One region of the Bradyrhizobium sp. ISRA442 genome, then DNA from elsewhere that is predicted to be linked to it. Evidence: predicted binding sites of a transcription regulator. Region 1 holds the regulator's gene; each other region holds the start of a gene.
The links. Region 1 encodes HrcA, which represses chaperone genes, less so after heat shock. Its sites were predicted from a motif close to GTTAGCACTCNCNNNNNGNGAGTGCTAAC; they were not measured.

Region 2: MTR72_RS08545 (co-chaperone GroES) is a predicted target of HrcA. The motif match lies at 8,000-8,028, and genes of this name have one in related genera.
Region 3: groES (co-chaperone GroES) is a predicted target of HrcA. The motif match lies at 8,439-8,467, and genes of this name have one in related genera.

Annotation. Positions count from the first base shown of each region.
Region 1 is NZ_JALGCN010000005.1:252,664-263,071, reverse strand. Features, by position in the region: gene dnaJ (molecular chaperone DnaJ) at 1-402, opposite strand, end outside; gene dnaK (molecular chaperone DnaK) at 649-2,550, opposite strand; gene MTR72_RS13495 (hypothetical protein) at 2,939-3,877, shown strand; gene pncA (bifunctional nicotinamidase/pyrazinamidase) at 3,998-4,720, shown strand; gene grpE (nucleotide exchange factor GrpE) at 4,816-5,475, opposite strand; gene hrcA (heat-inducible transcriptional repressor HrcA) at 5,528-6,616, opposite strand; gene rph (ribonuclease PH) at 6,782-7,495, shown strand; gene rdgB (RdgB/HAM1 family non-canonical purine NTP pyrophosphatase) at 7,506-8,141, shown strand; gene hemW (radical SAM family heme chaperone HemW) at 8,128-9,282, shown strand; gene MTR72_RS13460 (penicillin-binding protein activator) at 9,457-10,408, opposite strand, start outside.
Region 2 is NZ_JALGCN010000003.1:486,380-496,787, reverse strand. Features, by position in the region: gene MTR72_RS08585 (ATP phosphoribosyltransferase regulatory subunit) at 1-1,014, shown strand, start outside; gene hisG (ATP phosphoribosyltransferase) at 1,018-1,995, shown strand; gene MTR72_RS08575 (glycosyltransferase family 2 protein) at 2,082-3,128, shown strand; gene MTR72_RS08570 (ChbG/HpnK family deacetylase) at 3,125-3,970, shown strand; gene MTR72_RS08565 (DUF2076 domain-containing protein) at 4,109-4,933, shown strand; gene MTR72_RS08560 (L,D-transpeptidase) at 5,187-5,993, opposite strand; gene MTR72_RS08555 (protein phosphatase CheZ) at 6,307-7,080, shown strand; gene MTR72_RS08550 (hypothetical protein) at 7,283-7,804, opposite strand; gene MTR72_RS08545 (co-chaperone GroES) at 8,125-8,421, shown strand; gene groL (chaperonin GroEL) at 8,610-10,241, shown strand; gene MTR72_RS08535 (hypothetical protein) at 10,395-10,408, shown strand, end outside.
Region 3 is NZ_JALGCN010000001.1:646,549-656,956, reverse strand. Features, by position in the region: gene MTR72_RS03000 (TRAP transporter substrate-binding protein) at 169-1,194, shown strand; gene MTR72_RS02995 (TRAP transporter large permease) at 1,230-3,083, shown strand; gene MTR72_RS02990 (hypothetical protein) at 3,125-3,385, opposite strand; gene MTR72_RS02985 (hypothetical protein) at 3,756-4,055, opposite strand; gene greA (transcription elongation factor GreA) at 4,249-4,743, opposite strand; gene MTR72_RS02975 (sensor histidine kinase) at 4,790-5,455, opposite strand; gene MTR72_RS02970 (SPW repeat protein) at 5,603-5,983, opposite strand; gene groL (chaperonin GroEL) at 6,136-7,776, opposite strand; gene groES (co-chaperone GroES) at 8,002-8,316, opposite strand; gene MTR72_RS02955 (hypothetical protein) at 8,736-8,864, shown strand; gene MTR72_RS02950 (hypothetical protein) at 8,894-9,310, shown strand; gene MTR72_RS02945 (hypothetical protein) at 9,883-10,242, shown strand.

The sequences.
Region 1 (10,408 bases):
GCCGCCGAAAGCTTCCTCGAGCGTGATCTCCATGTTGTAGCGGAGGTCGGCGCCACGTTCGCGGCCACCGCGGCCGCGCTGTCCGGCCATGCCGAACAAATCCTCGAAAATGTCGGAGAAAGAGGACGCAAAGCCCGCGCCGAAGCCGGCACCACCACCGCCGAAGCCGCCCTGCTCGAAGGCGGCATGACCGTAACGGTCATAGGCGGCGCGCTTGTCCTTGTCCTTGAGGACCTCGTAGGCCTCGTTGATCTCCTTGAACCGGACTTCGCTCGTCTCATCCCCGGGATTGCGGTCGGGATGGAATTTCATCGCCAGCTTGCGGAACGACGATTTCAGCTTGGACTCGTCAGCGTCGCGTTCGACTTCGAGGGTTTCGTAGTAGCAGCGCTTGGTGGACATGTCGGACTCGGTCTATCCAATCGCGATTCAAGTCGGAGCGAAACAGCGTCGCCACGCGACAATATAGGCAGCCTTCCGCCTTGCGGCAGAGGGCAGCACGGCGGTGTTCAGGATAACGGCTGGGAATTGATTGATCGTAACGGGGAGGCGCCCCGCCCGTCCCGACACGAAAGCCTCCCCCCTGAGGGGGGAGGCTGGTAGAGCGTGTGGGGTCCAAGCCGTCCGCATGATGACCCTCTAAGGGCTTCAGGCGGACTTCTTGTTGTTCTTGTCGTCGTCGACTTCGGTGAATTCCGCGTCGACCACGTCGTCCTTCGCAGCGTCCTTGGCCGCGTCGGCCTCGGCCTGCTGCTTGTACATGGCCTCGCCAAGCTTCATCGAGGCCTGGGCCAGCGTGTTGGTCTTGGCCTTGATCGCCTCGGCATCGTTGCCCTTCAGCGCTTCCTTGAGATCGCTGACGGCATCCTCGATCGCCCTGCGCTCGCTCTCGCCGACCTTCGAACCGTGCTCGGCCAGCGCCTTCTCGGTGGAGTGCACCAGCGCATCGGCATGGTTCTTGGCGTCGACGGCCTCGCGGCGCTGCTTGTCGGCCGCAGCGTTGGCTTCGGCGTCCTTGACCATCTTGTCGATGTCGGCTTCCGACAGGCCGCCGGAGGCCTGGATGCGGATCTGCTGCTCCTTGCCGGTTGCCTTGTCCTTGGCCGAGACGTTGACGATGCCGTTGGCATCGATGTCGAACGTCACCTCGATCTGCGGCATGCCGCGCGGGGCCGGCGGAATGCCCATCAGGTCGAACTGACCGAGCATCTTGTTGTCGGCCGCCATTTCACGCTCGCCCTGGAAGACGCGGATGGTGACCGCGTTCTGGTTGTCCTCGGCGGTCGAGAACACCTGGCTCTTCTTGGTCGGGATCGTGGTGTTGCGGTCGATGATTCGGGTGAACACGCCGCCGAGCGTCTCGATGCCCAACGACAGCGGGGTCACGTCGAGCAGCAGCACGTCCTTGACGTCGCCCTGGAGCACGCCGGCCTGGATCGCGGCACCGATCGCCACGACTTCGTCCGGGTTCACGCCCTTGTGCGGCTCCTTGCCGAACAACTGCTTCACGACTTCCTGAACCTTCGGCATGCGCGACATGCCGCCGACCAGAACCACTTCGCCGATCTCACCGGCGGTGACGCCGGCATCCTTCAGCGCCTTGCGGCAGGGCTCGACCGTCTTCTGGATGAGGTCGTCCACCAGCGCCTCGAACTTGGCGCGGGTGAGCTTCATCGTCAGATGCTTCGGGCCGGTCTGGTCCGCTGTGATGAAGGGCAGGTTGATCTCGGTCTGCGTCGTCGACGACAGCTCGATCTTGGCCTTTTCAGCGGCCTCCTTCAGGCGCTGCAGCGCGAGCTTGTCGTTGCGCAGGTTGATGCCCTGCTCCTTCTGGAACTCGTCGGCCAGATAGCCCACGAGGCGCATGTCAAAATCTTCGCCGCCGAGGAAGGTGTCGCCGTTGGTCGACTTCACCTCGAACACGCCGTCGCCGATTTCGAGAATGGAGATATCGAACGTGCCGCCGCCGAGGTCGTACACGGCGATCGTGCCGGCCTTGGTCTTGTCCAGACCGTAGGCGAGCGCAGCCGCGGTCGGCTCGTTGATGATGCGCAGCACTTCAAGGCCCGCGATCTTGCCGGCGTCCTTGGTCGCCTGGCGCTGGGCGTCGTTGAAGTAGGCGGGAACGGTGATGACGGCCCGGTCGACCTTCTGGCCGAGATGGGCTTCCGCGGTCTCCTTCATCTTCTGCAAGATGAACGCCGAGACCTGCGAAGGCGAATAGGTCTGACCGTCAGCCTCGACCCAGGCGTCGCCGTTGGAAGCTTTGACGATCTTGTACGGAACGAGCTTCTTGTCCTTCTCGACCATCGGGTCGTCGTAGCGGCGGCCGATAAGGCGCTTCACTGCGAAGAAGGTGCGCTCTGGATTGGTGACGGCCTGGCGCTTCGCAGGCTGGCCGACGAGTCGCTCGCCGTCATCCGTGACCGCGACGATCGAAGGCGTCGTGCGCATGCCTTCCGAATTCTCGATAACTTTGGCGTTCTTGCCGTCCATTACGGCGACGCACGAGTTCGTCGTGCCGAGGTCGATGCCAATGACCTTTCCCATGGTCCTGATATCCTTCTTTATTGCGGCAGGTTGGTTGGGCCCAGAAGGCACCCGATCCAAAACCCCCTAAGATCAAACATCCGCGATATTGCGATGGTTGAGGCTCATATAGGAGGGGGGGAGGGGCCCGCAAGGACCGAACGCAAGTTTCGGCCGTGAAAACATTGGGTTTTGGAAGATCATATCCGGGTGCCACCGGCCTTGCAGGTGAGGAATTATTAACAGGTCCTGCCCTCGGGGCAGGCTGTCGTCCGGCCCTGTTGCCGGAAGGCCAAACCCGCTAAAAGGCGGGCCGCGGGACCTGCTCGCCATCGAGGCGGCCTGACGCGACAAAGGGGCCCGGTCGCCCACCATCGAACGGCCTCAATGTGAACCAAGTAGAGTGCCCATGAAGCTCATTCGTCCCCTCGCCGCGCTCGCTTTTCTCGTCGCCTCGGCGCTTCCGGCCATTGCCGCCGATGCCGTGTTTCCGCCCGGACTGCGCCTCGGCATGGTGCCGTTGATCGGCCTCAACAAGGCCAAGACCTTTCCGGGCTTCGAGAACGAGGACGGCAGCGTCAAGGTGCTGATCACCGAGCTGCCGCCAGCGGCCTATGGCGAGGTCGTGAGCGCCTTCAACGCCAATCCTGCGGGTACCGGCGGCGTCAAGCAGGACAAGATCGAGACGCCCGCGGGCCTTGCCTATTTCACCACCGAGAGCGGTAAGGCCGGCGATACCCCGGTGAAGCGCTATTCAATGATCGTGCCGGGCGCCGGCTTCTCCGGCTATGTCGCCGTGCAGATCCCGGAAAACGCCACCAAGATCTACACGGACGAGGCAGTGCGGCAGATGTTTGCGAGCGCCGTCACCCGCAGGGAGGTGTCGATCGACGAGCAGATCGCGCTGATGCCGTTCAAGATCACCGATCTCGCCGACTTCAAGAATATCCGCACGCTGGCGCCCGGGGTCAGCATCATCCTCGCCGATGGCGATGAGAGCTCCGGCCTCGAGCCGAAGCCGTTCATGATCCTCGGCTTGATCGGCGCGACGCCGCAGCAGGCCGACGATCGCGCCCGCTTCGCCCAGGAAGCAGCGCTCCAGATCCCCGGCGTGCGCGAATCGCGCGTCACCATGTCCGAGCCGATCCGGATCAACGGCCAGCAGGGCTTTGAGACCCGGATCGACGGCGTCAGCGGCAAGGACAAGACCCCCGTAACGGTAGTGCAGTGGATCCGCTTCGGCGGCAGCACCTCGCTGCGCATCATCGCCAGCGCCCCGCGCGATCAGTGGTCGAGCGCCTTCACCCGCTTCCGCGCCGTGCGTGACGGCATCCAGCCGAAGGGCTAGGATTTCAGGGCCGGCAAGCTCAAGCGCTGGACAGAACCGGCTGCATTTTCGGGCTTCTGTTCGCGCATTGGCGGAACTACGCTTCTCCCTCGTTGAGTTCATCCTGGAGGGAGGCGAACGATGCTGGATCGGCGGCAAATCTTGGCGGCGCTGGGGACGACGGCGCTTGTGGCGCTCGCGTCACATCCGGCTTTGGCGGCGACATCGATCAAGCCGGATGAGGCGTCCGCGCTGCTCGTCATCGACGTGCAGAACTGCTTCCTGCCCGGCGGCAGCCTTGCCGTGAAGGAAGGCGAGCAGGTGGTGCCGGTCATCAACAGGATCGCGAAGGCGTTTGCCAACGTGGTGATGACGCAGGACTGGCACACGCCCGGCCACGTCTCGTTCGCCTCGGTCCATTCCGGCAAGAAGCCGTTCGAGACCATCGACCTGCCCTATGGCAAGCAGGTGCTGTGGCCGGATCATTGCGTGCAGGGCACCGACGGCGCCGCGCTCTCGAAGGACCTCTCGATCCCGCACGCCGAGCTGATCATCCGCAAGGGCTTTCACAAGGAGGTCGACAGCTACTCGGCCTTCCTCGAGGCCGACGGCAAGACCTCGACCGGACTCGCCGGCTATCTCAAAGGGCGCAAGATCAAGCGCGTCTTCGTTGCAGGCCTGGCGACCGATTTCTGCGTCGCCTGGACTGCCCTCGACGCGCGCAAGGCGGGCTTCGAGGTCTATGTCGTGGAGGACGCCTGCCGCGGCATCGATACGCAGGGCTCGCTCGCCAAAGCCTGGGCCGACATGGCCAAGGCCGGCGTGAAGCGGATTCAGTCGAGCGATATCGCGGTGAGCGCGTAGATCGCGCAACACTCTCAACCCTCATGGTGAGGAGGCGCGAAGCGCCGTCTCGTCAGGATGAAGGTCTGCGCCTGTACGCGTACGGGAAGCGCGGCTTACACCGCGCTATTTGGCTCGTTGTTGTTAGCCGCGGGCGCGGCTTTGGCTCCGCCCTTGGCGACACCGACCAGCGCCGGCCGCAGCACGCGTTCGCCAATCGTGTAGCCGGCCTGCACGACCTGCACCACCGTGCCTGATGGCACTGACGGATCGGGCACTTCGAACATCGCTTGCTGGAAATTCGGGTCGAACTTCTGGCCCTGCGGATCGAACTTCTTCACGCCGTGTTTTTCGAGCGCATTGAGCAGCGAGCGTTCGGTGAGCTCGACACCCTCGATCAGCGATTTCAGGCCGGGATCGGCATTGGCGCGGTCCTCGGCCGGAACTGCATCGAGCGCGCGCTGGAGGTTGTCGGCAATCTCGAGCACGTCTCGGGCGAAGCCGGTGATGCCATAGAGACGGGCATCCGCGACCTCCTTGGTGGTGCGCTTGCGCAGGTTCTCCATCTCCGCCAGCGTCCGCAGCATCCGGTCGCGCACCTCGGCCGCCTCCTTCTGCAACGTCTCGACCGAGCCTGGCTCGGGATCGTCGGGCATCACATAGGGCTTCGACACCACGGGCTCGCCGGTCGGCGTGGCCGTGTCTTCGGGTTGCCGGTCTTGATCGGTCATCGGCTGCTGTCTCGAACTCATCTCTAGGGATTTGTTGGCTGGGATATCGTGCCTCGGAGCACGAAAATCAAGCGCCCGTGATCGGCCGAAAACGGGGTCAGCCACCCAGCAGGCGGCTGACGATGCGGGCGGCGTAGTCCACGGTCGGGATCACGCGGGCATAATTCAGCCGCGTCGGCCCGATCACGCCCAAGACGCCGACGATGTGGCCGGCGGCATCCCGATAGGGTGAGATGATGGTGGACGAGCCGGACAACGAGAACAGCTTGTTCTCGCTTCCGATGAAGATCCGCACGCCCTCGGCGGTCTCGGCACGGCCCAAAAGGTCGATCACACCGCGCTTGGTCTCGAGGTCGTCGAACAACAGGCGCACGCGCTCAAGGTCCTCCAGCGCATGCAGATCTTCAAGCAGATTGGCGTGACCGCGCACGATGAGCTGGCGATCCTCGCTCTCGCCGCCGGACCAGCTCGCGATACCGGCCGAAATCACCTTCTGCGTCAGTTGATCGAGCTCGGCGCGGGCCTGCCCCAACGCGGTCTCGAGCTCGAGTCGCGCCTCCACCAGCGTCCGGCCCCGGATCCGCGCATTGAGGAAATTGCTGGCCTCGGTGAGCGCCGAGGATGGAACCCCGGGCGGCAGCGACAGCACGCGGTTTTCGACCTGGCCGTCCTCGCCGACCAGGACCACCAGCGCCCGCTCCGGTTCCAGGCGGACGAATTCGATGTGTTTCAGCCGCGCATTGGATTTCGGCGTCAGCACGACCGCGGCGGCCCGGGTGAGCCCCGACAGCCGCGTCAGCGCCTGGTCCAGCGCCGCCTCGACCGATTGGGCCTGGCCGACGGAGGCAAGCTGGCTCTGGATCGACTGCCGTTCGGCCTCGTTGAGCTCGCCGACCTGCATCAGGGCGTCGACGAAGAAGCGCAGGCCGAGTTCCGTCGGCAGCCGGCCGGCGGAGGTGTGCGGGGCGTAGATCAGGCCGAGCTGTTCGAGATCGGCCATCACATTGCGGACGGAGGCCGGCGACAGCGGAACCGCGATCAGCCGCGAAATATTGCGCGAGCCAACCGGCTCGCCGGTCGCGAGGTAGCTTTCGACAATTTGACGAAAGATGTCGCGGGAACGCTCGTTGAGCTGGGCAAGGCCTGCGCGCGGCGCGATCAGATGGATCGGATCGTGGTGGGCCACAGACGTTAACTCCTCTCAGATACTTGTAATTTGTCTATCCTTGATGGTTCTGACAAGCGCGGCGTTGAGCGGCGGATATCGGGGCGAAAAAACCTTGCCGCCCACCCTTCCCGCTCCTACAAGCACCGCGAACAGCCTTTTCCCGCGAGTTTTGGAGGATTTCCCATGCGGCCAAGCCGCCGTGCGCCCGACGAGTTGCGCCCCGTGACGTTGGAGCGCGGCGTGGTCAAATATGCGGAAGGCTCCTGCCTCGTGAGATTCGGCGACACCCATGTGCTGGTCACCGCCACGCTGGAGGACCGCCTGCCACCGTGGCTGAAGGGCCAGGGCCGCGGCTGGGTTACCGCCGAATACGGCATGCTGCCGCGAGCGACGCTGGAGCGCACCCGCCGCGAAGCCTCCGCCGGCAAGCAGAGCGGCCGCACCGTCGAGATCCAGCGCCTGATCGGCCGCTCGCTTCGCACCATCATCGACCTCGAAGCGCTCGGCGAGCGCCAGATCACGGTCGATTGCGACGTGCTCCAGGCCGACGGCGGCACGCGTACGGCGTCGATTACCGGCGCCTGGGTCGCGCTCGCCGATTGCGTCAACTGGATGAAGGCGCGCAACATGATCAAGGCGAATGTGCTGCGCGACAACGTCGCCGCGATTTCCTGCGGCATCTACAACGGCACGCCGGTTCTCGACCTCGACTATGCCGAGGATTCGGAGGCCGAGACCGACGCCAATTTCGTCATGACGGGCGATGGCCGCATCATCGAGGTACAGGGCACCGCGGAACGCGAGCCGTTCACGGAAACCGAGTTCCTGGCGCTGATGGCGCTGGCACGCAAGGGCGTCTCGCGCCTCGTGGACTTGCAGAAACTGGCAGTGGCGTAGTCAATAGGCCATGCACCGCCGAATCACCGGAAAGCTCGTCATCGCGACCCATAATCCCGGCAAGCTCGCCGAGATGCGCGAGCTCCTGGCGCCTCACGGTGTCGAGGCGGTCTCGGCCGGTGAGCTCGGCCTCACGGAGCCCGACGAGACCGGCCACGATTTCCGCAGCAATGCCGCGATCAAGGCAATAGCCGCAGCGCGGGCGGCCAAGCTGCCGGCTTTCGCCGACGATTCCGGTATCGTGGTCGACGCGCTCGATGGCGCGCCGGGCATTTACAGCGCACGCTGGGCCGGTCCGACCAAAGACTTCACCGCGGCGATGGCGCAGATCGAACGCCTGTTGCAGGAGCGCGGCGCGACCACGGCCGACAAGCGCACGGCACACTTCGTCTCCGCGCTCTGCGTCGCCTGGCCGGACGGTCATCTCGAGGAGGTCGAAGCGCGCGTCGACGGCACACTGGTGTGGCCACCGCGCGGCACAGCCGGCTTTGGCTATGATCCAATGTTCCTGCCCAACGGCTACAGCCGCACCTTCGGCGAGATGACCAGCATCGAAAAGCACGGCGTGCCGCCGCTCGGCCTTGGCCTGTCGCACCGTGCCCGCGCTTTCGTGAAACTGGCGGAGATCTGCCTTGAGACGCGCTAAGGAAGCCTTCGGCGTCTACGTGCACTGGCCGTTCTGTCTGTCGAAGTGCCCCTATTGCGATTTCAACAGCCACGTTCGCCACGTCGCGATCGACGAGGCGCGCTTCGCCGCGGCCTTCGCGCGCGAGATTGCGACCACCGCCGAGCGCGCGCCCGGCCGCGAGGTCACCTCGATCTTCCTCGGCGGCGGCACGCCGTCGCTCATGCAGCCGGCAACGGTCGGCGCTGTGCTCGATGCGATCGGCAAGCACTGGCACGTCGCGGGCGACGTTGAAGTCACCCTGGAAGCCAACCCCACCAGCGTCGAAGCCACACGCTTCGCCGGCTATCGTACCGCCGGCGTCAACCGCGTCTCGCTCGGCGTGCAGGCGCTCGACGATGCCTCGCTGAAAGCGCTGGGCCGCCTGCACAGCGCACGCGAGGCCCTCGATGCGGTCGCTATCGCGCGCCGCTCGTTCGACCGCTACTCCTTCGACCTGATCTACGCCCGCCCCGACCAGACGCCGGCGATGTGGGCTGATGAGCTTCGCCACGCCATCGATGAAGCGGCCGAGCATCTGTCGCTCTATCAATTGACGATCGAGGAAGGCACGCCCTTCTTCGGCCTGCACCAGGCCGGCAAATTGAAGACGCCGGACGAAGCGGTCGCGCGCGCGCTCTATGACGTGACGCAGGAGACCTGTGACAAGCTCGGCCTGCCCGCCTACGAGATCTCCAACCATGCGCGGCGTGGCGCGGAGTGCCGGCACAATCTCGTCTACTGGCGCGGCGAGGAATATGCCGGCATCGGTCCCGGCGCCCACGGCCGCATTGACATCGACGGCATCAGGCACGCGACGGCCACCGAGAAGCGTCCCGAAGCCTGGCTGATGCGGGTTGAAGGCACCGGTCACGGCGTCGTCACCGACGACCTCCTCAACAGCGAGGAGCGCGCCGACGAATTTTTGCTGATGGGATTGCGTCTCGCCGAAGGCATCGACCCCGATCGCTACACCGCGCTCTCCGGCCGGCCGCTCGATCCCCGCCGCATCGCGCTGCTCCGCGAGGAAGGCGCGATCACGGTCGATGCAACGGGGCGGCTGCGCGTCACGAGCAGCGGATTTCCCGTGCTGGATGCAGTGGTCGCAGATCTGGCGGCGTAGGCTGTTCGCCTCGCCCCGCTTGCGGGGAGAGGCCGGAATTCGCGCGAAGCGCGGATTCCGGGTGAGGGGACTCTCCGCGAGTCCAACTCTCACCGCCCTCGTGGAGATTCCCCCTCACCCCAACCCTCTCCCCGCAAGCGGGGCGAGGGAGCGCAGCGACATGCGCGGCGAGAGCTAAGCCCCAAAGCTCTTCGGCGAGCCCGCCACCGCGACGCCGCCGCCTGTTGTCACCTTCATCACCGCAAGCCCGCGTTCATTCGTGCCATCCGCGCGGAAGCGGAATAGGCCGTCGATGCCGGCAAAGCCGGAGGGGTTGGTGAGCACGTCGGACGAGAAGCGCGTGGTGCCTTGCGTGCGCGCGAGCGCCGCGACGAGGGCCACCGCGTCATAGGCGAGCGTTGCGGTGCGCACCGGCTCGCCGCCGAATTTGGTGCGGTACCGGCCAGAGAAGGCGCGGAAGCCCGCAGGATCCGGCGCGGCGTAGAGGCCGCCCTGGAGCGCGGCGCTGGCATAGACCCGCGGATTGTCCCAGAGGCCGGTGCCGAGAAGCTGGATGTTGCGCAGGTTGGCGCCGGCCGCGGTCAGCGCATCCGCGACCGCGACGACGGCATCGCCATCGTCGGCAATGAACAGCGCATCCGCACTGCCGAGCTGCTGCGCCACGTTGCGCGCCGGTGTCGCGCGATCGGAGCCGTATTTCTCGAAAGCAACGAGACGGCCGCCGCGCCGCGGCACCGCCGCCTTCAACGCCGCCTCGACGACATTGCCATAGGCATTCTCGGGCACGAGCGCGGCGACGGAACGCTTTCCGATGCTCGCGGAATATTCGATGATGCGATTGACGTCGGACTCCGGCAGGAAGCTGAGCAGATACACGCCGCGGCCGGCGATGCTGGAGTCGGTCGAGAACGCGATCACCGAGATGCCGCGGGCGCGCGCCACCTGCGCCACCGCCGGGACCGACTGCGCGAACAGCGGTCCCAGAATGATCTCGGCGCCTTCCTCGACCGCCTGCTGCGCGCCCTGTTGCGCGCCTTGCGGGCTACCGTTGTCGTCCTTGATCAGGAGCTGGATGTTGGGGTTCTGGAACTCAGCCAGCGCCATCTCGGCGGCGTTGCGCATGGAT
Region 2 (10,408 bases), on a different contig from region 1:
GGTGAGGACATCCGCAAGAGCCTCTATCTCACGACGGATCCGACCGGCGAAGAGCTCTGCCTGCGCCCGGACCTGACCATTCCGGTGGCGCGCGACTACCTGGCCTCCGGACGCGCCGGCCAGCCGGCCGGCTTCAGCTACCTCGGGGCGGTGTTCCGCTACCGCGGTGGACAGGCCAGCGAATTCCTGCAAGCCGGCATCGAGTCCTTTGGCCGCCAGGACCGCGCCGCAGCCGACGCCGAGATGCTGGCACTGGCGCTGGAGGCGACCGCCGCCTTCGGCGTGCGGGAGGTCGAAATCCGCACCGGCGATGTGGCGCTGTTCAACGCGCTGCTCGACGCGCTCGAGCTCTATCCGGTCTGGCGCCGCCGCCTGATCAAGGACTTCAACCGCAAGATCAGCCTGGAGCAGGACCTGGAGCGGCTGGCGCTCGCCACGACCGCGACCCGCAGCGAATATGAGGGCGTGCTCGCCGCGCTCGCCGGCTCCGACCGCAAGGCGGCGCTCGCCTTTGTCACCGACCTGATGTCGATCGCCGGCACCACCAATGTCGGCGGCCGCACCACGGCGGAGATCGCCGACCGCTTCCTCGAACAATCGACGCTGAAGGGCGGCGCGCTGCCGCGCGAGGCGCTTGCGGTGCTGAAGCGCTTCCTGGCGATCTCGGGCAATCCCGATGAGGCCATTGCCGAGCTGCGCGCGCTCACGATCGACGCAAAGCTCGACATCACCGCTGCGATCGACCAGTTCGAAAGCCGGGTCGGCTTCATGGCGGCACGCGGCATCGACGTGAAGCAGACGCGCTTCTCGACCGCGTTCGGGCGCGGGCTCGATTACTACACCGGCTTCGAATTCGAACTGCATCACAGGGGCAACGGCGCCGAACCGCTGGTCGCCGGCGGCCGCTATGACGGGCTGATGACCCAGCTCGGATCGAGCGAACCGATCCCCGCCGTCGGCTTCTCGGTCTGGGTCGATGCGCTGACCCGGATCGGCCGCAAGCTGGGAGCTTAAGTCATGAGCGCGCCATTCGTCCTGGCCGTTCCCTCCAAGGGCCGTCTTCAGGAAAACACCGAAGCCTTTTTCGCCCGTGCCGGCCTCAAGCTGTCGAAGGCCGGCGGCGCCCGCGACTATCGCGGCACGATTGCAGGCCTCAACAATGTCGAGGTCGCCTATCTGTCGGCGAGCGAGATCGCCTCGCAGCTCGCCCGCGGCTTCGCGCATCTCGGCGTCACCGGGGAAGATCTGGTGCGCGAGAACATTGCGGACGCCGACAAGCGCGTATCCCTGATCGAGGGGCTCGGTTTCGGCTACGCCGACGTGGTCGTCGCCGTGCCGCAGGCCTGGATCGACGTCCGCACCATGGCCGACCTCGACGACGTCACCACCGGCTTCCGCGAGCAGCATCACATGCGGATGCGGGTCGCGACCAAGTTCATCAACCTCACCCGCGCGTTCTTCTCGAGCCACGGCATCGTCGACTACCGCATCGTCGAAAGCGCTGGTGCGACGGAAGGCGCGCCGGCGGCCGGCGCCGCCGAGCTGATCGTCGACATCACCACGACCGGCGCGACGCTCGCTGCCAACGGACTGAGGGTGCTGGACGACGGCGTGATCCTGCGCAGCCAGGCCAATCTGGTCGCCTCCAGAGAGGCTGACTGGTCGCCGCAGGCGCGGGAGACCGCGCGCGTCATCCTGGATCACATCGCGGCGCGGGCGCGGGCCAACAAGTACCGCGAGGTGCGGACCCGTTTCCGGCAATGCGACGCCGCCCTGCTCAGCGAAGCCCACCAGCGTTTCGGCGTCGAGACTCCTTTCGGCGGGCCAACCTCGTCGGGCATGCTTACGCTGCACTGCCCACCGGGACAGCTCTATGCGCTCGCGAGCTTCCTGCGCGAGCATGGCGCCGAGACGGTGTCGGTCGGCTCGCTCGACTATGTGTTCGACCGGGAGAACCCGCTGTTCGCCAAGCTCGAGGCGTTCCTGCGGCGGTGAACCTCAGGTCCGTTCAGCGTAGCGACAGCAAGCGACGGCTACCATATGCCGTTTGGAACTATTGAAGGTCTCTGGAACCTTGATCGATGACATTCGGCTCTGACGTTTCCGCCCTGACGACCACCGTGGCCAGCGCCGCGGCCAAAGGGCTGTCGATTGTCGTCCCCGTCTACAATGAGGCGGCGGGACTGGCCTCGCTGCACCAGCGGATCTGCGAGCTCGCCGCGTCGCTGCGGCAGCGCTACCGCCTCGCTTGCGAGGTCGTCTATGTCGATGACGGCAGCGCGGACGCGACGCTGTCGATCGCCCGCTCGCTGCCGGCCGACGCGATCGACGTGCAGGTGGTTTCGCTGTCGCGCAATTTCGGCAAGGAGGCGGCGCTGATGGCCGGCCTCGATCATGCACGGCTCGGCGCCGTGATGTTCATGGACGGCGACGGCCAGCATCCGCCGGCGCTGGTCGAGCAGCTCGTGCGGCACTGGATCGAGGACGGCTATGATGTCGTCTATACCGCCAAGGCGCATCGCGATAACGAGAGCTTCATGCGGCGCCTTGCCGTGCACGGCTTCTACGCGCTGATCAACTGGGGTGCGCGCCAGAAGATTCCCGAGGACGCCGGCGACTTCCGCCTGCTGTCGCCGCGCGCGGTCGCCGCGCTTCGCCAGTTGCCGGAGCGCAACCGCTTCTTCAAGGGGCTGGCGAGCTGGATCGGCTTCCGCCAGATCCGCGTCGACTACGAGCCGGCGCCGCGCGCCCATGGCGTGACCACGTTCAATGCCGCACGCCTGCTCGGTCTTTCAATCGAGGGCCTGACCTCGTTCTCCGTTGCGCCCTTGCGCTTCGCGAGCCTGCTCGGTGTGCTGCTTGCCGCCGGCGCTTTCCTGTTCGGCCTCTCGATCCTCTGGGAGGTCTGGACCACCGGCAAGCAGGTTCCCGGCTATCCCTCGCTGGTGGTCGGCCTGATGACGATCGGCGGCGTGCAGCTCATCATGATCGGCATTGTCGGCGAATATATCGGCAAGATCCTCTCCGAGCTGAAGGCGCGTCCGATCTACTTCGTCGCCGAGCATAGCGAGAAGCGTTTCGAGACCGACACGGCCGACGACGCCTCGAAGAGGACGGCGGCCGAATGAGCGAGGCCGCGACGCCGCGGCGGATCTGGCTCTGCGCCGATGATTACGGCATCAGCCCGGGCGTCAACCGCGCCATCCGCGATTTGATCGAACGCGGCCGCCTCAACGCTACCTCGGTGATGATGGTCGGCCCCGCGATCGATCGCGGCGAGATCGACGCGTTGAACGCTGCGGCAAAGCAAAGCCCGCGCTGCGCGATCGGACTGCATGTGACGCTGTCGGCGCCATTCCGGCCGCTCACCATGCATTTCCGCCCGCTCGACGGCGACATGTTCTTGCCGTTCCCGAAACTGCTGCGCGCGGGTTTGGCGCGGCGGCTCGACCGCGAATTCTTTCGCAATGAGGTGAAGGCGCAGCTCGCGGCCTTTGCCGAGGCCTTCGCGCGTGCGCCGGATTTCGTCGACGGGCACCAGCATGTCCAACTCTATCCCCAGGTGCGCGACGGCTTCGTCGATGCGGTCAGCGAGGTCGCGCCAAAGGCCTGGGTGCGCCAGGGCGGCCGCGATCTGCCGCTGGCGCAGCGGCTCACCTCGCCGAAGGCGCTGGTGCTCGATATCCTCAGCGCGCAATTCCGCCAGCGCGCGCGCCGTGCCGACCTCAGCTTCAATCCCGGTTTCGCCGGCGCCTATGACTTCACGCGGGCGACCGATTACGGCGCGCTGATGCAGCAATTCATCAAGGACCTGCCGGATGGCGGCCTCATCATGTGCCACCCCGGCTTCGTCGACGATGTCCTCACCGGCCTCGATCCGATGACCGACGTGCGCGAGCGCGAGCACGCTTATCTCGCCAGCGAGGCGTTCGCGCGCCTGCTTGCGTCAGGAAACGTGACATTGGGATGAAGCCGGCCAATGAAGCTGGCCGAGACGGGCCGGTCGGGCAGCTTGTCGCATACGGAAATTTAATCCGCAGGCCACTGTTGGGGCCACATTGGAACCCTACATTTTCTGCGCGCTTGTTTCGCGCAAAGGAGATTGATCATGACGCCGCAGGAACGCCAGCTCGTCGACGAGCTTTTTGACCGGCTTTCGAAACTTGAGAATGCACCGCGCGATCCCGATGCGATCGCCGCGATCTCCGACGGGCTGCGCAAGGCGCCCGGCGCGGTCTATGCGCTGGTGCAGACCGTGCTGCTGCAGGACGAAGCGCTGAAGCGCGCCAATGCCCGGATCGAGGAGCTGGAGGCGGCGCACGCGCCGGAGCAGCCCCAGTCCGGCGGCTTCCTGGATTCCATGCGCGAGAGCCTGTTCGGCTCGAGCCCGTCGCGCGGCTCGGTTCCCAACGTGCCGCCGCGCGACTCGCGGCCGGTGTGGAACAGCGGCCAGGCAATGCAGCAGACGCAGCCGGGTTACGGCCAGCCGCCTTACGGACAGGCTTACGGTCAAGGTCAGGGCTATGGCGCTGCGCCGGTCGGCGGTGGCGGCGGCTCCTTCCTCGGCACGGCCGCGGCTGCGGCCGCCGGTGTCGTCGGCGGCTCGCTGTTGCTCTCCAGCATCCGCAACATGATGGGCGGACCGCATCAGGCTTTTGGCGACACCAACGCATTGGGTGACCGCAGCGGCAGCCCGTGGGGCGGCGGCGACCAGTCCGGCGGCTCGCTCGCGCGCGACGCAGGGATCAACGATATCGGATCGAACCGCGACCGCGGCGATGATTCGCGCCAGGGCTTCGTCGACCAGGCATCGAACGACGATCGCAACGACAACGATCAGAACTACGACGATGACCACGACGACGACAACATGGACATGGCCGACGACAGCGATTTCGGCGGCGGCGACGATGGCGGCAACGATTACGCGTGACGCTACCTCTCTTTCTTGCACCAAACAGAACGGCCGCCAATGAGGCGGCCGTTCTTGTTTGATGTCGCGCCCTTGCTCGGAATTCTTGCCTTCCCCCCTTGTGGGAGAAGGTGGCGCGAAGCGCCGGATGAGGGGTTTTCTCCGCGCATGCGGATACAGTTCTACTCGCGGATAGAGACCCCTCACCCGGCTTCGCGTTCCGCGAAGCCACCCTCTCCCACAAGGGGAGAGGGTAAGCGGCGAGCGCATGGACTCACATCACCACGACCTTGGTGCCGACATTGACGCGACCGTAGAGGTCGATGACGTCGTCGTTGCGCATACGGATGCAGCCGGAAGAGACGTTGGTGCCGATGGTCCAGGGCTCGTTGGAGCCGTGGATGCGGTAGAGCGTCGAGCCCAGATACATCGCGCGCGCGCCGAGCGGATTTTCCGGACCACCTTCCATGTGGCGCGGCAGGTCGGGACGGCGCGCGATCATTTCCGCCGGCGGCGTCCAGTCCGGCCATTCGCGCTTGGCCGAGATGGTCTTGACGCCGGACCAGGTGAAGCCGGGACGCCCCACACCGATGCCGTAGCGCAGCGCCTTGCCGTTGCCCTCGACGAGATAGAGGAACTTATTCGGCGTATCGACCACGATGGTGCCGGCACTTTCCTTGCCGCTATAATCAACGAGCTGTTTCTCGAATCTCGGATCGAACGGACGCTGCCGCGGATCGACCGCATCCTGCTGCACGCCGGCGCCCTGCATCTGCGGCTCGCCCATCGGCGGCAGCCGCCGCTGGTCGTAATAGCCGGGCTGCTGCTGATACATCGGCTGCTGTTGCTGCGGATAGTAGGTCTGGCCGCGGCCGGGGGCGTCGCCGAACAGAAACTCGATGAAGCCCCCGCCCATGTTCGAATTGGAGGCGACGCGCACCGGCGCCGGCGGGACCTGCGGCGCATAGAGCACCACGGGCGGATCGGAAGGCACGCTGTTGTCGAAGGCAATCGCGCGGTCGGCGCCGGTCATGAAGGTGCAAGCGCTGCCGAGCAGCGCGACAGACATTCTCTTGAACATCGACGTACTCTGTACTGTTTCGTCTAGATCACATTCGTCGTGGAGCGGTTGGCTGATCCGCGCTCGCGACGTGGTCAATAAAGATCAAAAGCAAATCGGTTTGGTAAACGCAGAGCGCGTTTCGATTCACCACGCCGTCAAGACAGGCGCAATTTGGCGATCAGCGTTTATTTTCGATGAACGGCGATCTCGCATGGTTAATCGCCCCTTTGCGCGCCGTCGCGCGCGGCCGCATCACAGTTCCTGCTGTGAACTTCGTGTTAAATCGCTTCTGCCTACAAAGACGCGTGAGTGAGGTGGGGGGAGTATCCTAATGGCTGTTCACCGCAAGCGTTTTCGCGTCGAGGAAGCTGTCGTCGGCGAGATGCCAATTCCTGAAGTAATCGACGAGGCTCTTCCGATGCATAGCGAGATCATGGCCGAGCTGCGCGCGATCCGTGCACAGATGGCCCGCGGCAGTCATGCAGGGCACGCCGCGCTGCCGCCGAGCGAATCCGTCGTGGCGCAGGAAGTTGCCGAGACGCGCGCGATGCTGGAAACCTATCGCGCCCAGATCGAGCAGTGCGAGAAGCTCAAGGTCGAGCTCGACCTCATTCACGACGCCATCAACCGCACCAAGCGCGAGATCGCGGTGCTGCATGGCAAGAGCTTCAACGGCGAGGAGATGGCCAAGGTCAACGGCGAGCTCGGCGCGGTCGTCGGCGGCACCGAGCAGGCGACCCAGCAGATCCTCGAAGCCGCCGAATCGATCGATCAGGCGGCATCCGCGCTCTCCAAGGTCGACTCGGTCGACCAGCAGAAGCGGCTCGCCGACGACATCCAGGAACGCGTCATCTCGATCTTCGAGGCCTGCAACTTCCAGGACCTCACCGGCCAGCGCATCAGCAAGGTGATGGGCACGATGAAGTTCATCGAGCAGCACATCAATGCGATGATGGACATCTGGGGTGGCGTCGACGCCATCAAGGCGCATACGCCGCCGATCGTCGACACCCGCGACGAGGACGCCAAGCTGCTCAACGGCCCGAAGCTCGCCGGCGACGTCGGCCACGCCTCGCAGGACGACATCGACGCGCTGTTCGACTGATTGGACAGAGATTGCGAAAAAAAACAAAACGCCGGCGCGAAGCCGGCGTTTTTGTTTTGGCCATCCCCTCGGCTGTCATCGTCCGCCTTGTGCGCAATTGCGCACTGGGGCGGACGATCCAGTATACGCAAGCGTCTCGGCTCAAGCCGCGGCGGTGATTACTGGATGCCCCGCCTTCGCGGGGCATGACGAAGGCGAGAGTCTACGCCCTCGGCGCGCAGCGGACGTAGACCATGTTGCCGTAGCGGGTGGCGGCGTCCTTGTCGATGAAGCGGGTGATCATGACGCGGCCGTCGAACGAGACGATCTCGCGGTCCTGCTCGCCGGGGGTCGGACCAGGCGGTCCGATATAATTCTTGCCGCTGGGCGAGCCCTTGAGCCGCAGTTCCTGCGGGGTCGCCTGGTCGGCCAGATGCATGATCACGCCGCCGGAAGAACCGGCGCCGATCACGTAGGGATTCTTGCACTGCGCGCGTGCGGCGGCCTCGGTGCGGGCGCGGTCGGCCGGGTTCTGGAACGAGGCGAGGCCCCAGCGGCCGACGATCTCGTCGGCGCGGATCGTCGCCGGCATTTCCGGCCCGGTGCCGGGTTCGGCCTCGGGCGGCGGCTGGGACGAGGAGAACGACGGCAGGCTCGTGCCGCCGCCGCAGGCGCCCAGCAACAGCGCCAACAGTGAGGCGGCGGCCAGACTGGCAGCCGTCCGCGCGTGAGCTGAACTGATCATGGCATTCCCCCGAACAAGACCTTGGCCACACCCCTCCCGCAGCCAAGCGCAAAACCGCTGCCGGGGCAATGACGTCCTTTGATGCGCCAGCTCCCCGGACGAGTTTCCAGTGCCACCATCCTATATCCGCCTCACCAATCGCTTAACCAGCTTTGCTTGACAGGATCGCGGCCAAGCCATATTTCCGGGCGCACTATTAGCACTCGGAAAGGCCGATTGCTAAGCGCGCGCCGCTTGACCCTCGGGAGAGGGTTGACGGGAGCGCCGCCCTCACCCACTTCCGCTGCTTTCGACAAAGCGAGCCTCCAAAGGGAAACGTCATGGCTAAATCCAAATTTCGTCCGCTGCATGACCGTGTCGTGGTCAAACGTATCGAAGCCGAGGAAAAGACCAAGGGCGGCATCATCATTCCGGACACCGCCAAGGAAAAGCCGTCCCAGGGTGAGGTAGTCGCCGTCGGCCCTGGCGGCCGCGACGAGACCGGCAAGCTGATTCCGATCGACCTCAAGGCCGGCGACCGCGTGCTGTTCGGCAAATGGTCGGGCACCGAGGTCAAGATCGACAACGAAGAGCTCCTGATCATGAAGGAGTCGGACATCATGGGCGTGCTGGCCTAAGGCCACCCGCCTGAATAGCCGCTGAATGCTCCACTGTCATGCCCGGGCGGAAGCGCGAAGCGCGGCTTCGCGCTAGATGACCCGGGCATCCATCGTTCTTCGAATGATGATGGATGCCGGACCAGGTCCGGCAATGACGAGGGCAAGCGCGGCGCCCCATCGATCCAAGTTTTTTCAGGAGTTAGAACATGGCTGCCAAGGACGTCAAATTTTCCGGAGACGCGCGCGAACGCATGCTGCGCGGCGTCGACATTCTCGCCAACGCCGTCAAGGTGACGCTCGGCCCGAAGGGCCGCAATGTCGTCATCGAGAAGTCGTTCGGCGCGCCCCGCATCACCAAGGACGGCGTCACCGTCGCCAAGGAGATCGAGCTCGAGGACAAGTTCGAGAACATGGGCGCCCAGATGGTGCGTGAGGTCGCTTCCAAGACCAACGACCTCGCCGGCGACGGCACCACCACCGCGACCGTGCTGGCCCAGGCCATCGTGCGCGAAGGCGCCAAGGCGGTTGCCGCCGGGATGAACCCGATGGATCTGAAGCGCGGCATCGACACCGCGGTTGCGGCCGTCATCAAGGACATTGAAAAGCGCGCCAAGCCGGTCGCCTCCTCCTCCGAGGTCGCCCAGGTCGGCACCATCTCGGCCAACGGCGATGCCGCCATTGGCAAGATGATCGCGCAGGCGATGCAGAAGGTCGGCAACGAGGGTGTCATCACCGTCGAGGAGAACAAGTCGCTCGACACCGAAGTCGACATCGTCGAAGGCATGAAGTTCGACCGCGGCTATCTGTCGCCCTACTTCGTCACCAACGCCGAGAAGATGACCGTCGAGCTCGAGGACGCCTACATCCTGCTGCACGAGAAGAAGCTGTCGGGCCTGCAGGCCATGCTGCCGGTGCTGGAAGCCGTGGTGCAGTCCGGCAAGCCGCTCGTCATTGTCGCCGAGGACGTCGAGGGTGAGGCCCTGGCGACGCTGGTCGTCAACCGCCTGCGCGGCGGCTTGAAGGTCGCCGCCGTCAAGGCGCCGGGCTTCGGCGACCGCCGCAAGGCCATGCTCGAGGACATCGCGATCCTCACCGGCGGCCAGCTCATCTCCGAAGAGCTCGGCATCAAGCTCGAGAACGTCACGGTGAAGATGCTGGGCCGCGCGCGCAAGGTGGTGATCGACAAGGAGAACACCACGATCGTCAACGGCGCGGGCAAGAAGCCCGACATCGAAGCCCGCGTCGGCCAGATCAAGGCGCAGATCGAGGAGACCACCTCGGACTACGACCGTGAGAAGCTGCAGGAGCGTCTCGCCAAGCTCGCAGGCGGCGTCGCGGTGATCCGCGTCGGCGGCGCGACCGAGATCGAGGTCAAGGAGAAGAAGGACCGCGTCGAGGACGCGCTCAACGCCACCCGCGCCGCCGTGCAGGAAGGCATCGTCCCCGGCGGCGGCGTCGCGCTGCTCCGTGCCAAGAAGGCGGTCGGCCGGCTCTCCAACGACAATGCCGACGTGCAGGCCGGCATCAACATCGTGCTGAAGGCGCTGGAAGCTCCGGTCCGCCAGATCTCCGAGAACGCGGGCCTGGAAGGCTCGGTCGTCGTCGGCAAGATCCTGGAGAACAAGTCCGAGACCTTCGGCTTCGACGCCCAGAACGAGGACTATGTCGACATGGTCGAGAAGGGCATCATCGATCCCGCCAAGGTGGTGCGCACCGCGCTGCAGGACGCCTCCTCGGTGGCGGGCCTGCTGGTCACCACCGAAGCAATGGTCGCGGAACTGCCGAAGAAGGAAGCGGCCCCGGCGATGCCGGCCGGCGGCGGCATGGGCGGCTTCTAAGCCCATCGTTCCCACACATTGATGCGAAGGCCGCCTCCTGGCGGCCTTCTTTTTTGCCGACGATGTCTTGCGCTTTGTCTTGCGCTTTCCAATTCAACCGACGGCCAAAACCCACTACGGTGGCGCCGATTCTATTGCTCGAGGATTTCGTCGATGCGCGCGCTTCT
Region 3 (10,408 bases), on a different contig from region 1:
ACCAAACCAGTCGAGGAGCTGCGCCCGCCGCATGTTGCGGCGACGGGTGATGGCTCTTGTCCACATGCCGGCGGCCGAGAGCCGGTGAACGAACAGACCGCAACGCTGCAGGCCCTCTGGGGCCGATGCAGCCGGCACCATTCTCAAATATTGGTTCAGGAGGAAAATATGCCTGTCGCGAAGTCCGCAAGCATCAGCCGCCGTTCGCTCTTGATGGCGGCCACGGCCGTACCTCTCTGCGGGATTTTGACCCGCCCGGCATCCGCCGCTGAGTTCGTCTACAAGTTCGCGACCGGACAGGACCCGACGCATCCGGTGAATATCAGGGCGCAGGAAGCGATCGACCGCATCAAGGAAGCGACCAGCGGCCGCCTGGAGATCAGGCTGTTCCCGGCCAACCAGCTCGGCTCGGACACCGAGCTCTTGACGCAGGTTCGCAGCGGCGGCGTCGAGTTCTTCAACCAGTCGTCCTCGATCCTCGCCACGCTGGTGCCGAGCGCCGGAATCGTGAATACCGGCTTCGCCTTCGCCGACTACGACAGCGTCTGGAAGGCTATGGACGGCGATCTCGGCACCTACATCCGGGCGCAGATCGCCAAGACGCCGATCATGGCGGTCTCGAAGGCCTGGGACAACGGCTTCCGTCAGGTGACGTCCTCCGGCCGCGAAATCCGCACGCCGGACGACCTGAAGAATTTCCAGATCCGCGTTCCCCCCGCGCCGCTGCTGACCTCGCTGTTCAAGGCGCTCGGCGCCGGGCCGACCCCGATCAACTTCAACGAGGTCTATTCCGCGCTGCAGACCAAGGTCGTCGACGGCCAGGAGAATCCGTTGCCCATCATCGCGACGGCGCGGCTTTACGAAGTGCAGAACACGTGCAGCCTGACCGGTCACGTCTGGGACGGCTATTGGATTCTCGGCAACAAGCGCGCTTTCGAGCGTCTCCCCAAGGACGTGCAGGAGATCGTCACTCGCGAGCTCGACCGCTCCGCCATCGATCAGCGCGCCGATATCGCAAAGCTCAGCCGGTCTCTGCGTAACGATCTCTCCGCCAAGAGCCTCAAGTTCGTCGACGTCGATCGTGCCGCTTTCCGCCAGGCGCTGTCCAAGACCAGCTTCTATTCGGACTGGAAGGGCAAATTCGGCGAGGAGGCGTGGTCGCAACTCGAAAAAGCGGCGGGCCAGCTATCATGACCAGCATGAGCCATACGCCGCATGTCGGTGCCGGTATGGCGGCCGGCGCGTCGCAGGCAGGCCGGTGCAGTTGGGTGATAACGGCGAACACGGTGCTTGGCCATGTCGTCGCGGTCCCGGCAGCACTGCTCGTGCTGGCGGAGATTGCGGTGCTGTCTGCGGGCATCGTGGGTCGATACGTGTTCCGCTCGCCCATCATCTGGTCCGACGAACTCGCCGGCCTTCTCTTTCTTTGGCTCGCCATGCTCGGTTCCGTGATTGCGTTCCAGCGCGGCGAGCACATGCGGATGACCGCGGTCGTCGGTGTTCTCAGTGCTCAGGTTCGTGCGTTTCTGGACGTCGTCGCGGCCGCGGCATCGCTAGCATTTCTCGTCCTCGTCGTCTGGCCCGCCTATGAATTCGCCGCAGACGAGGCATTCGTCACCACGCCTGCGCTCGAGATCGTCAATAGCTGGCGTGCGGCGGCTTTGCCGATCGGGATCGGACTGATGCTAATCGCAGCGGTCCTCCGGCTCATCCGCATCGCGAGCCCGCGCAGCTTGCTGGCGTCCCTGGCGATCGTCGCGGGCATCATCGCGACCTTCATTCTGCTGGCTCCGGCGTTGAAGCCGCTCGGCAATTTGAATCTTCTAATTTTCTTCGTTGTCGTGGTTGGCGCCATGGTCTTCGCAGCCGTGCCGATCGCGTTCGCATTCGGCCTCGCCACGGTCGGCTATCTCGCCTTGACGACCAGCACGCCCGACGTGGTGATGATCGGGCGGATGGACGAAGGCATGAGCCACCTGATTCTGCTCGCGGTGCCTCTCTTCGTCTTTCTCGGTCTGCTGATCGAGATGACAGGCATGGCGCGCGCGATGGTTGGCTTCCTGGCAAGCCTTCTGGGCCACGTGCGCGGCGGACTGCACTACGTGCTCGTCGGAACGATGTATCTGGTCTCGGGTATTTCCGGCTCCAAGGCGGCAGATATGGCTGCGGTGGCTCCGGTGTTGTTTCCCGAGATGCGGCAGCGCGGGGCCAAGCCTGGCGATCTCGTCGCGCTCCTGGCCGCGACAGGCGCGCAGACCGAGACGATCCCACCGTCGCTGGTTCTGATCACGATCGGCTCGGTCACCGGTGTGTCGATCTCTGCGCTGTTTACTGGCGGGTTGCTGCCGGGCGTGGTGCTCGCGGTCATGCTCGCGGCCGTCGTGTGGTGGCGATACCGCCGCGAGGACTTGTCCCACGTCAAAAGGGCAAAGGGGTCGGAGATCGGCCGAGCCTTTGTCATCGCGATACCCGCTATCGCCCTGCCATTCGTGATCCGGACTGCCGTCGTCGAGGGCGTTGCGACGGCAACGGAGGTCTCGACCATCGGCATCCTGTACTCGGCCTGCGCGGGTCTCCTCGTCTACCGCAAGTTCGACTGGCGCCGTCTCTATCCGATGCTGGTCGAGACGGCTTCGCTGTCCGGGGCAATTCTGCTCATCATCGGCGCGGCGACGGGGATGGCCTGGGCGCTGACTCAGTCGGGATTTTCTGCCTCTCTTGCCAAGTGCATGACCAACCTTCCCGGCGGCGTCCCTGTCTTCCTGGCGGTCACGATCGTTACCTTCGTGATCCTGGGCAGCGTGCTGGAAGGGATCCCGGCCATCGTGCTGTTTGGCCCGCTGCTGTTCCCGATCGCGCGGCAGGTCGGGGTGCACGATGTCCACTATGCGATGGTGGTCGTCCTCGCCATGGGCATCGGCCTGTTCGCACCGCCGTTCGGCGTCGGTTACTACGCGGCCTGCGCGATCAGCCGCATCAATCCGGACGAGGGCATGAAGCCGATCATGGGCTACATGATCGCGCTCTTGATCGGCACCCTGATCGTCGCAGCCGTGCCCTGGTTGTCGATCGGCTTCCTTTGAGCGGCTCAGCAGGAGCCTCGCGGGAACCGCGAGGCTCCTGGTCAGGCGAATTTCGGCAGGTGCAGCGGCAGACCTTCGCAGGGCATATCGATCTCTTCGACCTGGCCCTTGCCGACCTCCGTGACGCGCAGCTTCTTGCCTTCGAGCGCAAAGGCACAATTCGTCGGCTGGGGTCCATCCAGGATCAGACGATCGGCGACCTCGCCTTGGCGGTTCAGGACCGTGACGTTGGCCGAGCTTCCCAGGCGGCGCCACGGTCGGAGGATGGATTCCGAACTAAGGACATCGCGCGCGAAGCTCAAGCCGCTCGGCGTTGGACGCAAAGAGGGGCGAAAAGCCCTCGATTAGATCGTCGCAACCCGAACTGAATGTCCGTATCGGTGGTTGCGCCTCCGGGATTTGAACCTGCAATCCGCCCCACGCGAAAGACACCGCGCCCTACCATACGATGGCGGCATCGAAAATGCGCTCGCTTGCGATTTTCCGCGACCGAGGCCGGTTTCACCCGACCGTAATGAATGATTATGGAAGTGCGCTCCGCGCAGATCGCATTGAGTAACTCCTTTCTGGCAGGAGGCCGAAAATTCCTGGGATCATTCTTAGCTGTCCCCCGTCTGAGGAGAGACCGCTGTCCAGTGATACGAAGGAGGTTCGGACAAGCCGTTGCCGCTGCTACGCCGCTGAATTCAGCCGCGGGGGCTTGGCCGGATCAGCCGCGGCGCGGGTCGCCGCCACCGCCATCCAATCGCGCAACAATCCCCTGTCCTCCTTGGAAAAGGAAGCCCGCCGCTTCAGGTCTTCCAGCGTCTCGCCGGGATGACATCGCTCGAAATCCTCGCGAATCAACGATTCAAGATAAGCTCGTTCCTCCTCACTGGCACGGCGGATATCGAGATCTGAGCCGGTCGGCATGGCTGACTTGGTACCCGATACTTTTGGTGGGGCTTGGCGTCTATATAACTTGGGTGCCAATTGATTGTTCGCAACAGATTAGTGCCGGAATGAGGGCGTTCGACCGAGCCCGGGTCGTATCCGGCGTGTTCTCTCGCCATGGGCCGTCGATGCGGCAACGTAGCGAGAGACATCGATATCGTCGCGGGCGGCAGCATGAGATCGAGCAACAGAGGGTCGAAGGGCCCGACTCGCGGCACACAGCGCCTGCCGATCAATGCCATTCGACCTTGTCGATCTGATAGGCCCTCGCACCGCCGGGCGCGATGACCTCGACGACCGCGCCTTTGGTCTTGCCGATGAGCGCGCGGGCGAGCGGCGAAAAGATCGAAATCTTACCGCTCCTTGCGTCCGCCTCGGACTCGCCAACGATCTGCCACATCCGCTTCTCGCGCGTGTCGGTCAGGGTCACCGTGGCCTCGAACTTGATGGTGTCGCCGGAAAGGCTCGATACGTCGATCACTTCGGCACGCGCGAGCTTGTCCTGGAGTTGCGCGATGCGAGCCTCATTGACCTCCTGCTCGGATTTGGCGGCTAGATACTCCGCATTCTCAGGTAGGTTGGTGTCGTCCGCCTTAGCATCCTGGATGCGTTCGCCGATGCGCGGTCGCTCGACCTGAATGCGGTGCCTCAGCTCGTCTTGCAAAGATGCATAGCCGTCGGCTGTCATTGGCAGCCGCTCCGTCGATGCTTCAATAGCCTTGTTCATTGGACTGGGTGCCTATTCCGCATAGGACGCCTCGACGACATGGTAGCTAACCGGCCATTTGGTACGAGGGACAACTCGATCTCCCAGCTGCCGTTGCACCGGCGATCGGGAGCCGCAAGCGGGCAATCGTTCCCGATGCGCCGCAATCGAATTCCATGACGGCGCCGATTCTCTTGCTCAGCTGGCTGACGATCGTCATTCCAAGTCCGGACCGCGCGCGCCTGTCTTTGGACACGCCCCGACCGTTGTCCGCCACGACCAATTCCACCTCGGCGTCGCGTCGTTTGAGTTCAATCCGAATCCAGCCGGCGGTGCCATCAAGGCCATGTTTGACACTGTTGGTCACCAGTTCCTGGACAATCAGCGCCAGCGACGAAGATGCGCCAGGCCCAAGGTCGATGGGATCGGCATCGACTTCGATGTGGACCGATTGAACCTCCATCAGAGGCTGCCAGTACTTGGCCAGGTCACGGAGATAGTCGGCAAAGCTCTGCCCGGCATCTGAAGTCAGACGCCCCTGCAGGAGGCTCATGGTATGGATGATGTCGCGGGCCCATACCAACTGGTCCCGCGCCACGGGATCGGCCGTCTGCTTGAGCCGGCAATGTATGGCACCGATCATGAGCTGAAAGCAATTCGCGATCCTGTGGCGTATTTCCGCCACCTGCAAATCGGCCTCGTTTCGCTCAGGCTGGAGCATTGCGCCCTCCATGATCATCCTCCTTCCGGATCCGCGCAAACCAACAGGCTGACGGAAAGCAGCCCTCGCTCAAAGCAGCCCTCGCTCATGGAGCTCGCGAACAGGACCCGATCACGATCAAGGCGGAGAACGGGCCAGGTCGACACCCGACCCGCGTCCTTATCGTCGGGCGGTCACCTGTGGCGTCTGATGCATGAACCACAGCTTCACGCCCGCCAGCACAGCGACGATCAGACCCGCGATGACATGGGCCCATCCGGCTGCGCTCTGCGCGGCAAAGCCAAGAACCCATGGCGACACCAACACCCACACTCCGAGCACGAGATTGACCCATTCCTCCCACTCGGCGAATTTTGTGAGCGCTGCGATCGCTACAACGCCAATGATGATACCACTCACCCAGGCGCTTGGCGCCGCGGGGTAGTCATGCGCAAACCCAAAGATCCACGGCGTCAGAAACAAGAGAGCCGCTAGGATGAGATTTGCGATATCAACTCCGGATTCCTTCCATTTCAGCTCTGTCCATTTCAGCTCTGTCATTTTCGGCCAGCATGCTCATTTCACACCTTGATCCTAGACACCCTCCGATCCGACGTGCTCAGCCGTCGAACGAGTAGCTCATAACTGCAACGCTCTATTGATCACTTGATTGGGTCCGTCGCGTACCTCGCCACCTCAGTTTGTTCCGTTCCTCATGCCGCGAAGTCCATGTCACTCATTCCGGCGTCCGGCAACGGCGGTTGGGCTTTCTTCTTTGGCAACTCGGCGACCATGGCTTCGGTTGTGATCAGCAAACCCGCCACCGACGCGGCGTCCTGCAACGCAGAGCGAACCACTTTGGTCGGATCGATGATCCCTTTGGAAACAAGGTTGGTGTATTCGCCGTCCTGCGCATTGAAGCCATAGGCGTAGGTATCCTTCTCCAGGATCTTCCCGACGACGATGGAGCCGTCTTCGCCTGCATTGCGCGCGATCTGGCGGGTCGGCCAGGCAAGCGCCTTGCGGACGATCTCGACGCCATAGCGTTGGTCGTCGTTCTTCGGTTTCACGCGCGCCAGTGCCTTCACTGCGCGCAGCAATGCGACCCCGCCGCCCGGCAGGATGCCTTCCTCGACCGCGGCGCGGGTCGCGTGCATCGCGTCGTCGACGCGATCCTTGCGCTCCTTGACCTCGACCTCGGTGGCGCCGCCTACGCGGATCACCGCCACGCCGCCCGCGAGCTTGGCAAGCCGCTCCTGCAGCTTCTCACGATCATAATCCGACGTCGTCTCCCCGATCTCGGTCTTGATCTGCTTGACGCGCGCCTCGATGTCCGCCTTCTTGCCGGCGCCGGCGACGATGGTGGTGTTCTCCTTGTCGATTTCAACCTTCTTCGCGCGCCCAAGCATGTTGAGAGCCACGTTCTCGAGCTTGGCGCCCAGATCTTCCGAGATGAAGGTGCCGCCGGTGAGGATGGCGATGTCCTGCAGCATGGCCTTGCGGCGATCGCCGAAGCCCGGCGCTTTCACGGCGGCAACCTTGAGCCCGCCGCGAAGCTTATTCACCACTAGCGTCGCCAGCGCCTCGCCCTCGATATCCTCGGCGATGATGAGGAGCGGCTTGCCGGCCTGTGCAACCGACTCGAGCAGCGGCAAGAGCGGTTGCAGCCCGGAGAGCTTCTTCTCGTGGATGAGGATGTACGGGTCGTCCAACTCAACCCGCATCTTGTCGGCATTCGTGACGAAGTAGGGCGAGACGTAACCGCGGTCGAATCGCATACCTTCCACGACTTCGAGCTCAGTGTTCAGGGACTTTGCTTCTTCGATGGTGATCACGCCCTCGTTGCCGACTTTCTTCATGGCGTCGGCCAGGAAGCGGCCGATCTCGGCGTCGCCGTTGGCCGAGATCGTGGCCACCTGGGCCACCTCGTCGTTTGTGGCGAGCTTCTTCGAGTTCTTGCCGAGGTCCTCGACCACCGCCTCTGTCGCGAGGTCGATTCCTCGCTTGAGATCCATCGGGTTCATACCGGCGGCCACCGCCTTGGCACCTTCGTGCACGATCGCATGAGCAAGCACCGTCGCGGTCGTGGTGCCGTCGCCGACTTGGTCGGAAGTCTTGGATGCGACCTCGCGCACCATCTGTGCGCCCATGTTCTCGAACTTGTCTTCGAGCTCGATCTCCTTGGCGACGGTAACGCCATCCTTGCTGATGCGCGGCGCGCCGAACGACTTTTCAAGAACCACGTTGCGGCCCTTCGGGCCGAGCGTCACTCTCACCGCATTGGCGAGAATATCGATGCCGCGCAGCATTTTCTCGCGCGCCTCGGTGGAGAATCTGACTTCCTTCGCGCTCATGTTGGTAGCTCCTCAAAGATCCATTGTGTTCTCCCAGACTGGTGGAGCCATCTGGTCCTGTCCGTGCCGGCTGCGGTTGAAGCTCCTGGGCCCACCGTCGCTCCACGCGCTCCAGGACGTGCTTCGGCAGATCTAGTCGCTCCATTCATGCCTCCTTGGCGAGGTCTCGGGAACCGTCCCGAACCAGGCCGCCCAATGCGTGTGGACTGATAGTCGAGTTCGGAGTCAGGCCGCTTTCTTCTTGGCCGCCGATTCTTCAAGCACTCCCATGACGTCGCTCTCCTTCATGATGAGATATTCGATCCCATCGAGCTTGACCTCGGTGCCTGACCATTTTCCGAACAGAACGCGGTCACCAATCTTCAGGTCGATCGGGATCAACTTGCCGGTTTCGTCGCGGCCTCCCGGCCCCACGGCGATGACCTCGCCTTGTTGCGGCTTCTCCTTGGCCGTATCCGGGATGATGATGCCGCCGGCGGACTTTTCCTCGGCTTCGATACGCTTGACGACCACGCGGTCGTGGAGCGGGCGGAACTGCATGCATTCCTCCTTCTGCAAGACCGAATTTTGATAGTGCCGCGCCCGGGAGGCAGAAGCCCTACCCAGGGCGAAAATTGGTGTAGGAACGCGCAAAATCGGTTTCAAGATGTGCCTTCAAAAAAATTAGCACTCCTCTTGCTTGAGCGCTGCCGATACAAAACAGTACTAATTACAATGAGTTATTTGGCTGGCAGCCCCTTGAAACATCCACCATGCCTCCCAAATCGTTCGCCGCTGAACACCCTTTGCCCGCGCCCCGCAAGCGCCGGGCCGAGGAGGGGCATCGGATGCGCCAGAACAGGGAACGACCCGAATCCGGACCATGCGAGTCGCTCCAAATCTGGCGATCCATCGATGCACGTTCGAGATGGCCGACGCCGCCATCTCGCTCAGGCCGCCTCACTCGAGGAGAAGCGTCCATGCTGCAGGTCGAGGACATCAACGAGGACAAAGTCACCCTCGTTTCGCAACGAGGTTCTGACGATCACCTTGCCCAAGACTGCCAGGCGCAACGCGAGGTGAGGCGTATCGCAATCAATAGCAACTGATCCTGCTCCCGCTTCATCGGGAGGAGTCTATGTCGGACCAGATCCCAAATGTCAGATTGTCAGGGACTGAGGGCGTCGCCGGACAACCGACGGTATGCGCTTCGCCCGATGCCGTCGTCCAAAACGCATCCCAAGCAACGGCGGCAAAAGACCTAGCGGGCGACGATCGCGCGTGGGCCAATCTTGCAAGTAGCTACGCCCATCCAAGCGACGTCCTGCGTGACCCGAAACTATCCGCGGAGCAGAAGCGAAATCTGCTACGTCAGTGGGCGCTAGACGCATACCGCATCGAGTTGTCCGCAACGGAGGGCATGCCGTCGAGCGCGTCCTCGCAGCTCAATGAAGCCATTGATGCGCTGATCGACCTCGACGGCGGCACGGCTTCCTTGTCGAAACTCCCAAGTGTGCGCTCTGCCAAACCCGGAGCAAGAGCGCAGGCAGCGTGATACGGAAATTGGCTCCGCGTCATGGCGATCAGAAGCGGCAACGCCATCGCAGCTTTTGGTCGATGCTGGATTTGAACCTGCAATCCGAGCGGGGTGAAAATTCTCTGGCCAGAGACACCGCGCCCTACCGACGATGGCGGGACCGAAATGCGCGTGCCTTCGATTTTTCGCGACGGAGGTCGCTCTCACCCGACCCATAGCCCGAGGTCTTTCAATATTCCTCCGTATGAGCGAAGACCTGCACTCGTCCCCGGGCTCACGAACGGTCTTATGCGTAAGATTGGATGAGGTATCGTAGGTTTGGTTGGTGTGGGGAAAGGCGGTAGCGCTCCCCCGCTACCATATCCAGCGTAAATCCTTGATTTCCCAGAGTTGGCCGATCGATGTTTCGACGCGAGGGATGTCTCGTTGATACATCGTAGTCGTGTCCACACAACCAGCGGAAGTCGCCAATTACATCTGCGTGGTGGCAACGGGACCGGTCCCAGCTCGAGCATCGGATTCCGTAGATTCATGGTGCGCGTCTTGGCCGCTACGGTGGAAAGATCGATCAGATCAAGCGCATCATCGATTTGCTGAAAGCGAAGGAAAGTACCCGGGCGGTCGCGGTGCTCGTCGATCCGTTCCGGGACTTCAATCCGGTGCCCGCAAAGGAGGAGTTCGCATCGTTCTGTTTGGTCGAGTTTCGCCGTCGCAACGAGGCTGGCGGCACGACCGTCGTGGATCCGATCGCGTTCTACCGAGCGCAGGAGTTCGCGCGTTGGTGGCCTGTCAATATCGCCGAGCTGAGACTTCTGCAACGTGAGATCGGCGAGGCTTGCGGTTTTGAGCCCGGTCGGATCACGACCATTGCCGCGGACGCCCGGACCATCGCGCGGTCGCCCACCCAAGTCGCCATGCCACTCATCGACCGTCTTCTCCGCCGATACTAAGGCTGCGGCCATAGTAGCGACGCTGCGGGACTTGGCCGATCAAAATGAAGGATACGAACACTCCAAGCGCGAGCCGGAAGACTTCAAGCGATGGTCACGGGGGCACTGCAGCGTGTGGCGGAGCTCGAAGCGGTCACCGATGAGCGCACCAAGTGAAGCAGCAGAA